One region of the Arthrobacter arabinosi genome, then DNA from elsewhere that is predicted to be linked to it. Evidence: riboswitches for the same ligand, from Rfam matches in the RefSeq annotation. Region 1 holds a riboswitch; the other holds the start of a gene.
The links. A riboswitch is a leader RNA that binds a small molecule or an ion and turns the genes downstream of it on or off. The one in region 1 is predicted to bind S-adenosylmethionine.
Positions count from the first base shown of each region.

Region 2: linked by a shared signal. The riboswitch ahead of ACX80P_RS07000 (ABC transporter substrate-binding protein) and the one ahead of ACX80P_RS02265 (ABC transporter substrate-binding protein) in region 1 are both predicted to bind S-adenosylmethionine.

Region 1 covers NZ_JBTNDF010000001.1:471,758-476,080, reverse strand. The annotation lists gene ACX80P_RS02275 (heavy metal translocating P-type ATPase) at 1-776, shown strand, start outside; gene ACX80P_RS02270 (DUF4383 domain-containing protein) at 861-1,325, shown strand; SAM riboswitch class IV at 1,511-1,638, shown strand; gene ACX80P_RS02265 (ABC transporter substrate-binding protein) at 1,774-3,435, shown strand; gene ACX80P_RS02260 (ABC transporter permease) at 3,436-4,323, shown strand, end outside.
Region 2 covers NZ_JBTNDF010000002.1:607,236-611,558, forward strand. The annotation lists gene ACX80P_RS06990 (matrixin family metalloprotease) at 148-1,119, shown strand; gene ACX80P_RS06995 (heme-degrading domain-containing protein) at 1,230-1,775, shown strand; SAM riboswitch class I at 1,908-2,006, shown strand; gene ACX80P_RS07000 (ABC transporter substrate-binding protein) at 2,112-3,809, shown strand; gene ACX80P_RS07005 (ABC transporter permease) at 3,806-4,323, shown strand, end outside.

The DNA of each region.
Region 1 (4,323 bases):
CCGACGGCGTGCGCGCGCAGGTCGCGGGGACGACGGTCACCGTCGGCAAACGCCGCTTCCTGGAAAGCCTCGTGGGGCGTGTCCCGGCCCCGCCCCTCTCGCCGGGTGAGACTGCCGTCTACGTGGGGGTCGGCGAGCGCTTCGCCGGGGTCATCATCCTGCGGGACGCCCTGCGCAGCGCAGCGCCCGCCACGGTCAGCTCGCTCGTCGCGCTCGGTGTGCGCGACGTGCTCATGCTCACCGGCGACGTCGAAGCCACTGCACGCCACATCGCGCGGGAGGCCGGAGTGTCCACCATCCACACCGACTGCCTTCCCTCCGACAAGGTGGAGATCGTCCGGACCCTCCCCGGACGCCCGGTGATCATGGTGGGCGACGGCGTCAACGACGCCCCGGTCCTCGCGGCCGCCGACGTCGGGATCGCCATGGGTGCGCGGGGGTCGACGGCGGCCAGCGAATCGGCGGAGGTCATCATCACCGTCGACGACCTCGCGAAAGTCACCGAGGCCGTGCTCATCGGGAAACGCACCCTGCGGATAGCGCTGCAGAGCATCGGGATCGGCATTGCGCTGAGCCTCCTGCTGATGGTGTGCGCAGCGCTGGGGCTCGTCCCCCCACTGGCCGGCGCCTTCGGGCAGGAGGGCATCGATCTGCTGACGATCCTCTACGCTCTGCGTGCGGCACGCTCACCCCGGTCCGAGGCCCCGCCGGCGCCCGTACCGCCCGCCTCCTCGCCGCCGTCCGGCTCTCCGACCGCAGGTACGCGAACCCAGTAGGGACATTGTTCCCTACTGCTGACGCTGACGGCGCCGCATCCTTGAGGGGTCAGACACCCAACGATTCGTCGAAGGAAAACGGTCATGTCCTCCTCCGCACTCAACCCCAAGCGTGCCCATGCCCATTCGGGCGTCGCGTCACGCACATTGGCCCTCGTTGCCGGGGGGCTGATGCTTCTGATCGGGGTACTCAGTCTCATCCCGGGAATCACCTCGAACTACAACACCCTGGCCTTCGCGAGCAACTCCTCCGCGTTGTTCCTCGGCATCTTCCAGACAAGCGTCCTGCTGAGTGTCCTCTACGCACTCGTGGGCGCCGCCGGCATCGTCCTGGCGCGGCAACCGGTCGAAGCACGCTACTACCTTCTCGGAGCAGGCGTCTTCTTCCTGGTGCTCTGGATCTACGGCCTCTTCGTGACTGCCGACGTCGCCGCCAACTTCCTGTCCATCAACGCAGCCACCAACTGGGCGAACCTGGTGCTCGGTATCGTGTTGGTGGTCGGCGGCGCGCTCGCCTCGACCGACGTCGAGGAGCACGCCGGGACGTAGTATCTCCGGCACCCGCACGATCGGCGTCTTCCACAGGGGGTCCCCGCCAACCACGGTTCGGCGGGGACCTTCTTCTGCCGTCCTTCCGGACCGTGCACGTTTCCGGAATGACCGCGCCGCATTCCGACGGTCACATTACTTCTTCTTCGCCGCCCGACGCTTTTTCGTGCCTATAGTAATTCCAGCTTCAAGAGATGCGGTCGCCAAGCTCCGACTGGGCCGCACACCAACCCCATGTTCCCGGGTGGTTCGGATGACGAAGCGGCCTCCGCCATGGCACTTTGTGCCGGTCCGGCGCAGGCAAGAGCACTGCGAAAGGCACTCACCGTGAGTTGTACGGCCCTCCCCTAGCACGAACCCGGCGCCTTTCGTGCGTCTGCCCCCTTTCTCTTCATTTCCCGACGCATTGCGCTGCGCGCTGCGCCGGAACGTCCCCGAGGAATTCCCCATGAATGCATCAGTAATTCCCCCTGCCCGGAATCAGCCGCTCTTCCGGCATCTCACGGCGCTGTCAGCCGTCACCGTCGCGGTCCTGCTCAGCGGTTGCGCCGGCCCGGCGGACTCCTCGTCGGCGCCGGACGCCGAGCCGGTGTCCGGCGGCATCCTCGACGTCTCCATCTCGGCCGAGCCGGGTTGCCTCGACGGCCACGGCATCTCCGCCACCCAGCAGCAGTTCCTCGGCCGCCTCATCTACGACAACGTGGTGACGCTCGACGAGGACGGGGACATCGCACCCCACCTCGCCGAGTCCTGGGACGTCTCCCCGGACGGCAGAACCTACACGTTCCACCTCAAGGAGGGCGTCACGTTCAGCGACGGCTCGCCCTGGAACGCCGAGGTCCTCGGGCAGAACTTCGAACACATGAGGGACCCCGCCACGAAGTCCCCCCTCGCCGCCGCGTACATCGCCCCGTACGTGGACGGGACGGTGATCGACGAGTACACCTTCGAGGCCCACCTCGCGTACCCCTACACGCCGTTCCTCTACACGCTCGCGCAGTCGTGGCTCGGCATGAACTCGGGCAAGGCCATCGCCGAGTCGCCGGAGACGCTGTGCCAGAAGCCCATCGGTACCGGCCCGTTCACCGTCGCCGACTACAAGCCGGGCCAGAGCATCAGCTACACCAAGCGGGCCGGCTACGACTGGGCGCCCGAGTGGCTCGAGGGTGACGGTGAGGCGTACCTCGACGGCGTCGAGGTCACCCTCGTCAGCGAACCCGTCATCCGCCACCAGTCCCTCGTCTCGGGCCAGTACGACCTGACGGAGAACCTCGCACCGCAGAACGCCGCCGCGGTGCAGGCGGACCCGGACTTCACCTACGAGAACCTGCCCCGCACCGGCAGCCCCTACGTGCTCAGCTTCAACCTCAACCGTGCGCCGTTCGACGACCTCGCGGTCCGGCAGGCCTTCGCTGCCGCAGTGGACACGGAAGCCGTCACGGAGAGCCTCGGCTTCGGCACCTACACCCCGATCGACGGCTTCCTGTCGAAGGAGAGCAGGTACTACGACCCGTCCGTGGAAGGCGTCCTGACCTACGACCCCGAGCGGGCGAACCAACTGCTCGACGACGCCGGCTGGACCGGGCGGGACGACGAGGGCTTCCGCACCAGGGACGGGAAGCGGCTCACGGTCGAGGTGCCCACGGTGGAGAGTTCCACGCCGAGCCCGCTGCTCGTGCAGCTCCAGGGTGAGGCGCGGAAGGTCGGCTTCGACCTCCGGATCAACCAGCTCCCCCAGGCGCAACTCACCGAACTCCGCTACGCGGGGGACTACGACGCCCTGGCCGGCGTGTGGCACACCAACACCACCGACGTCCTGTTCATCCGCTACCACTCCTCCGAGATCACGGGTGAGCGGATCGGCCAGAACTCGTCCCACGTCGACGACCCGCACCTCGACGACCTGCTGGAGACGGCCCGCGAGGCCGACGACGGCCCCGTCGCACAGGAGGCCTACTCGAAGGCCCAGCACCGGTTGCTCGAGATCGTGCCGGGCGTACCGCTGTACGAGAACCCGAGCCAGTTCGCCTACGCGAACACCGTGCGCGACGTCGCGGTGGACACCTCGCACCCCGTGCCGGTCCTCACCTACGCGTGGAAGGCCGAGTAGGTGGCCGTGCTCCGACGCGTCCTCACGCGACTCGCCGTCGGCGTCGGCGTCCTCTGGGGCGCCGCGACGCTGACCTTCCTCGCGGTGTACCTGATCCCGGGCGACACGGCGCTGCTCATCCTCGGCGGTCCCGACGCCCGGCCCACCGCCGAGACCCTCGCGCAGGTCCGGGCCGACTACCTCCTGGACCAGCCCTTCCCCGTCCAGTACGGCAGCTACCTCGGGAACCTCCTGCAGGGCGACCTCGGGCAGTCCTACCGGCTGCGCCTTCCCGTCACGGAAGCGATCGGGCAGCAGATCGGCGCGACGGCGGCACTCGCGGCAGCCGCCGTCGTCGTGGCCCTGCCCCTCACGCTCGCGGTCGCCGTGCTGTCCGCCCAGCGGGCGCCCTGGATCCGGTCGATCGTCTCCGGCATCGAGGTGGTCTTCGCCGCGACGCCGACGTTCATCATCGGCTTCGCGCTGCTGATCGTCTTCTCGTTCACCCTGCACTGGTTCCCCATCGGCGGGAACCAGGGCATCGCCGCCCTGGTGCTCCCTGCCCTCACCCTGGCACTGGCGATCTTCGGGACGCTGTCGCAGGTCCTCCGGAACGAACTCGAGGGCGTCCTGGAGCAACCATTCATCCTGACGGCCCGCTCACGGGGCATGCGCGACCTCCCGGTCCGGATCCGGCACGCCCTCCGGCACGCGGCCATCCCCGTCCTGACCATGTCCGGGTTCGTCGTCGCCGCACTGCTCGGCGGGTCGGTGGTCGTCGAGACCCTGTTCAGCCGGCAGGGTATCGGGTCGCTCACCCTGGCCTCGGTCTACAACAAGGACCTGCCGGTCATCATCGGGATCGTCCTGCTCGCGGCTGCGGTCTACGTCGTCGTGAACCTCCTGATC
Region 2 (4,323 bases), on a different contig from region 1:
GACGCCGCGGCTGCAGCACCGTGCCGAGCCCAGTCTTCCCTCAGGTTTCCCCAAGGACTCGCGACACGCCCCCCATCCTGCGGCAACAGCACAGCAGGATGGGACGGACATCAGTCGGCGGGGGGAAGCGCGGGGCGCATGGGGGCAATGGATCGTGAGTGGTACCACGAGGGCCGCGACGCACGGCTGGAGGCCGTCCGGCGGTCGCCGTCGGGCAGGATCCCGCAGTGGTCGCTCGACGACGCCCTCGGCACGCCGTCCGCCCCCCCACCCTGGCGGGCCGCACCGGTGTACGGGCCGCCCCGGAAGCACTCGTCGCCCGGTCGAAGGCGCCGGAAGCGGCGCTTCGGCACGGTGGCCGCCCTGCTCCTGATCGCAGCCCTGTACGCGACGCCGCCGCTGTTCGACCGCTTCGTCCTGCCGGTCGCGCTGCCCTACGTGCCGGGCGCCGACGTCCCGCCGCGCGGAGTCGAGGCCAGCGACATTCCGCTGGGGACGCCCCCACCCGCACCGGCGTCGACGGCGTTCACGCTGATGGACTCGCCCGTCGAGGACCAGCCATGGGTGGCCTACGATCCGTGCCGGCCCGTGCACTACGTCGTCCGGCCGGACAACGCCCCGATCGGGTCGGAGGGGCTGGTACAGGAGGCCGTGGCGGCGGTGTCGGCCGCCACGGGCCTGCGGTTCGTCGACGACGGCACGACGACGGAGGCGCCCAGCGAGGAGCGCGACCTCTACCAGCCGGAGCTGTACGGGAAGGCGTGGGTGCCGGTGCTCTTCACCTGGACCAGTGAGGCGGAGATCCCGGGCCTGGCCGGGGACGTCGCCGGGCTGGGCGGCAGCGACTACGCCCAGGCACCCGGGCAACCGCTGGTGTACGTGGGCGGGCAGGTGCAGCTCGACACGACCGACGCGGCCACCTCCCTCGGTTACCCGGACGGGCGCGCGTACCTGCGGGCGACGATCATGCATGAGCTCGCGCACGTCGTCGGGCTCGATCATGTGGATGACCCCGGTCAGCTGATGTATGCGGAGAACGTCGGACAGCTCTCCTTCGGGGAGGGCGATCTCGCCGGTCTCGCGCTTCTCGGCACGGGTCCCTGCGCACCCGGACTCTGACGTCGACCAGGGTGACTGGCACACGTGGTACCCGCACCGCATCCCCGGAAAAATTGCTCGCCGACCGAGGAAAAACCCGCCACGTCCCGTGAACCACGTAAATTAGGGAGATGAGCAATGACGCCCTCCCTTCTGCCGTCCAGTCGTTCGATCCCGACGGCGGCAGCAACCAGTCTGCCGAGGCGCTCGAAGCGCTGATCGAGACGGTCGAGAGGGAAGTCGCCGAACTCCAGTTCACCCGCTTCACGAACGACGACGCCGTCGCCCTGGGGCAGTTGCTCGTCCAGCTCGGGGTAGGACGCAACCTGCCGATCGCGGTCTGCATCCGGCGGCCGGACCACATCCTGTTCCGTGCCGCGCTCGACGGCACCACGCCCGACAACGACTACTGGCTCGACGCCAAGAGCCTCACGGCCGAACGCTATCTCGTTCCCTCCCTGCTCGTCGGCCTCCGCGGGCGGCGGAACGGAGGGCGCGTGGAGGACGATCCCCTGTTCGACACGACGATCTACGCAGCGCATGGCGGCTCGTTCCCCCTGTACATCAAGGACGTCGGCCCCGTTGCCACCGTGACCGTCTCCGGCCTTCCGCAGCTCGAGGACCACAGGCTCGTCGTCGAGGCGCTGCGCACCTTCCACGCGGCCGACGGACTGTAAGCCGCTCGACGGCGCTCTGGCGCGGATCACGGCGGCGCGGTGTGGCCCTGTGCCTCCTCCCGTAACGCTGCGTGACCGATTGTGACGGGGGCCTCTGGCGTCCCCGCCGTCCCGTGCGCTTAGCTGGACCCATAACCATCCCGAGCGGCCGAGAGACCTGGATCGACGACGCCGCAGCAACCCTCCCCGTGTAGCAACGGGGAACGGTGCTACTGCCAGGACCGATGGAGAAGCTACTCGCTTTCGTTGGTCTGTCCCTCCGTGCTCCTGCATGCCCGGGGCGCCTGCCGGCGACCTGTATCAGCCCTCCATCGGGCGATGATTCAGGAGCACCGCGTGAGAACAGCAAGTCCCAGCACCGCCACTCCCCGGCCCACCCGCCGATCCCCCCGCCCGCCTGCACCCCACCCCTCCGCACCCCGCAGCATCGCCCTGCTCGCCGCGGCGGCGGGACTGGTCCTCACCACGAGCGGCTGCGGGGGGTCAGCGGCCGCCGGCGAGGACGACACCTTCGTGTTCGCCACGGGCAAGGACATCTCCTGCCTGGACCCCCACGTCAACGGCGACATGCCACAGGCATCCATCGCGGCGAACTACCTCGACTCACTGGTCTCCCAGGACAGCGAGGGCGCCATCCACCCATGGCTGGCCGCGGACTGGTCGGTCTCCGAGGACGGCCTCACCTACACCTTCACCATGCGCGACGACGTCTGGTTCACCGACGGCACCAAGCTCACCGCGGAGGCGGTCAAGGCCAACCTCGACCACATGATCGATCCCGACACGCAGTCCGGGACGGCCGGCGGCTACCTCACGCCGTACGTGGGCACGGAGGTCGTGGACGAGACCACGGCCGTCGTCACCCTCAACCGCCCGTACGCGGCGTTCCTCGAGGTGCTCGCGCAGCCGTTCCTCGGCATAGAATCACCGGCGGCGCTCGAGCGCCCCCAGGCCGAGAACTGCAACGCTCCCGTGGGGACCGGACCCTACAGGATCGTGGACTACGTACCCCAGTCCAGGGTCAGCCTGGTCCGGAACGAGGACTACAACTCGGCCCCGCCGTACGCGCAGCACGAGGGTCCCGCGCACATCGAGAAGATCGAATGGAGGATCGTCCCGGAGGACTCCACGCGCTACGGACTCCTGCGGGCCGGTCAGGTCGATGCCCTGGACCTCATGCCGTCCGTCCATGTCGACGAGGCCGGGGCGGACCCGAACGTCGAGCTGATCCTGCAGGACAGGCCGGGCAATCCGACCAACCTGATCCTCAACACGACGCGTGCACCGTTCGACGACATCGACGTCCGCAAGGCGTTCCTGCGCAGCGCGTACGTCGACGCCGGCATCACCAGCGTCTACTTCGGCACCGTGACGCGGGCCGGCGGGCCGCTGAGCTCCGCCACCGGCTTCTACTCCCCCGACTTCGAGCACGTCTACGATCCCGACCCGGAGGAGGCCTCGCGCCTGCTCGACGAGGCCGGCTGGACGGAGCGCGACGACGAAGGCTACCGCGTGAAGAACGGCGAGCGCCTGACCGTCCACTTCCCCTACACACCCGGCGCGTGGCCCGCCGCGCATCAGGCCCTCGTCACGCAGATCCAGGCGACGGCGAAGAAGGCCGGGTTCGAGGTACTCATCGAGAACGGGGACGGCGCGACCGTCAGCGAACTCGGCAACACCTTCGACTACGACCTCCGTGCCGACTACTGGAACACCAACACGGCCGACGTCCTGCGGATCGTGTTCTCCTCCGAGTACACGGAATCAGCGGGCTTCGTACCCAACGGATCGGGCTTCCGCAACCCGGAGCTGGACGGCATCCTCAACGACGCCCTCGCCACGGACGATCCCACGCAACGCGCGGACCTGTACTACCGGGCGCAGCAGATCGTGAGCGACAACGCCCTGCAGCTGCCCCTCTACAACCAGGCCAGCCAGGTGGCACTCCGGAGCGACCGCTACCGGAACCTCGCCCTCGAGCCGAGCCTGTCCCTCCCCTACCTCTACGACGTCACGACGGTGGATTCCGAATGAGCACCCAGTCCCTCGATTCCCTCACTGCAGCACCCCGCACGACGGCGACCGCCGGTACCGCCGGAAAGGTCATCGCGAGGCGGGCGGCCGGTAGCCTGTTCGTCCTCTGGGCGGCGGTGACCCTCACGTTCTTCGTCCTGCGCCTGACTCCGGGCGATCCGATCACGGCGATCCTCGGCGGTGCGGGCTCCTCGCCGTCCGCGGACACGGTCGCGGCGGTCCGCGCCGAGTACGGGCTCGACCAGCCCGTCCCCGTCCAGTACCTCTCCTATCTCGGCGACCTCGTCACGGGCGACTTCGGCGTCTCGTACATCTTCAAGGTCCCTGTCCTGGAGATCATCGGGCCGCAGATCCTGCCGACGCTGCAGCTCGCCGGGCTCGCCCTTCTCTTCGCCTGGGTGATCGCCCTCGCGTGCACCCTCCTGACGGTCGGCCGGGGGCGCGCGCTCGACGGCGCCGGCCGTGCCGTCGAGGTGTTCTTCGCCTCCCTCCCCCAGTTCTGGGTGGGCATCAT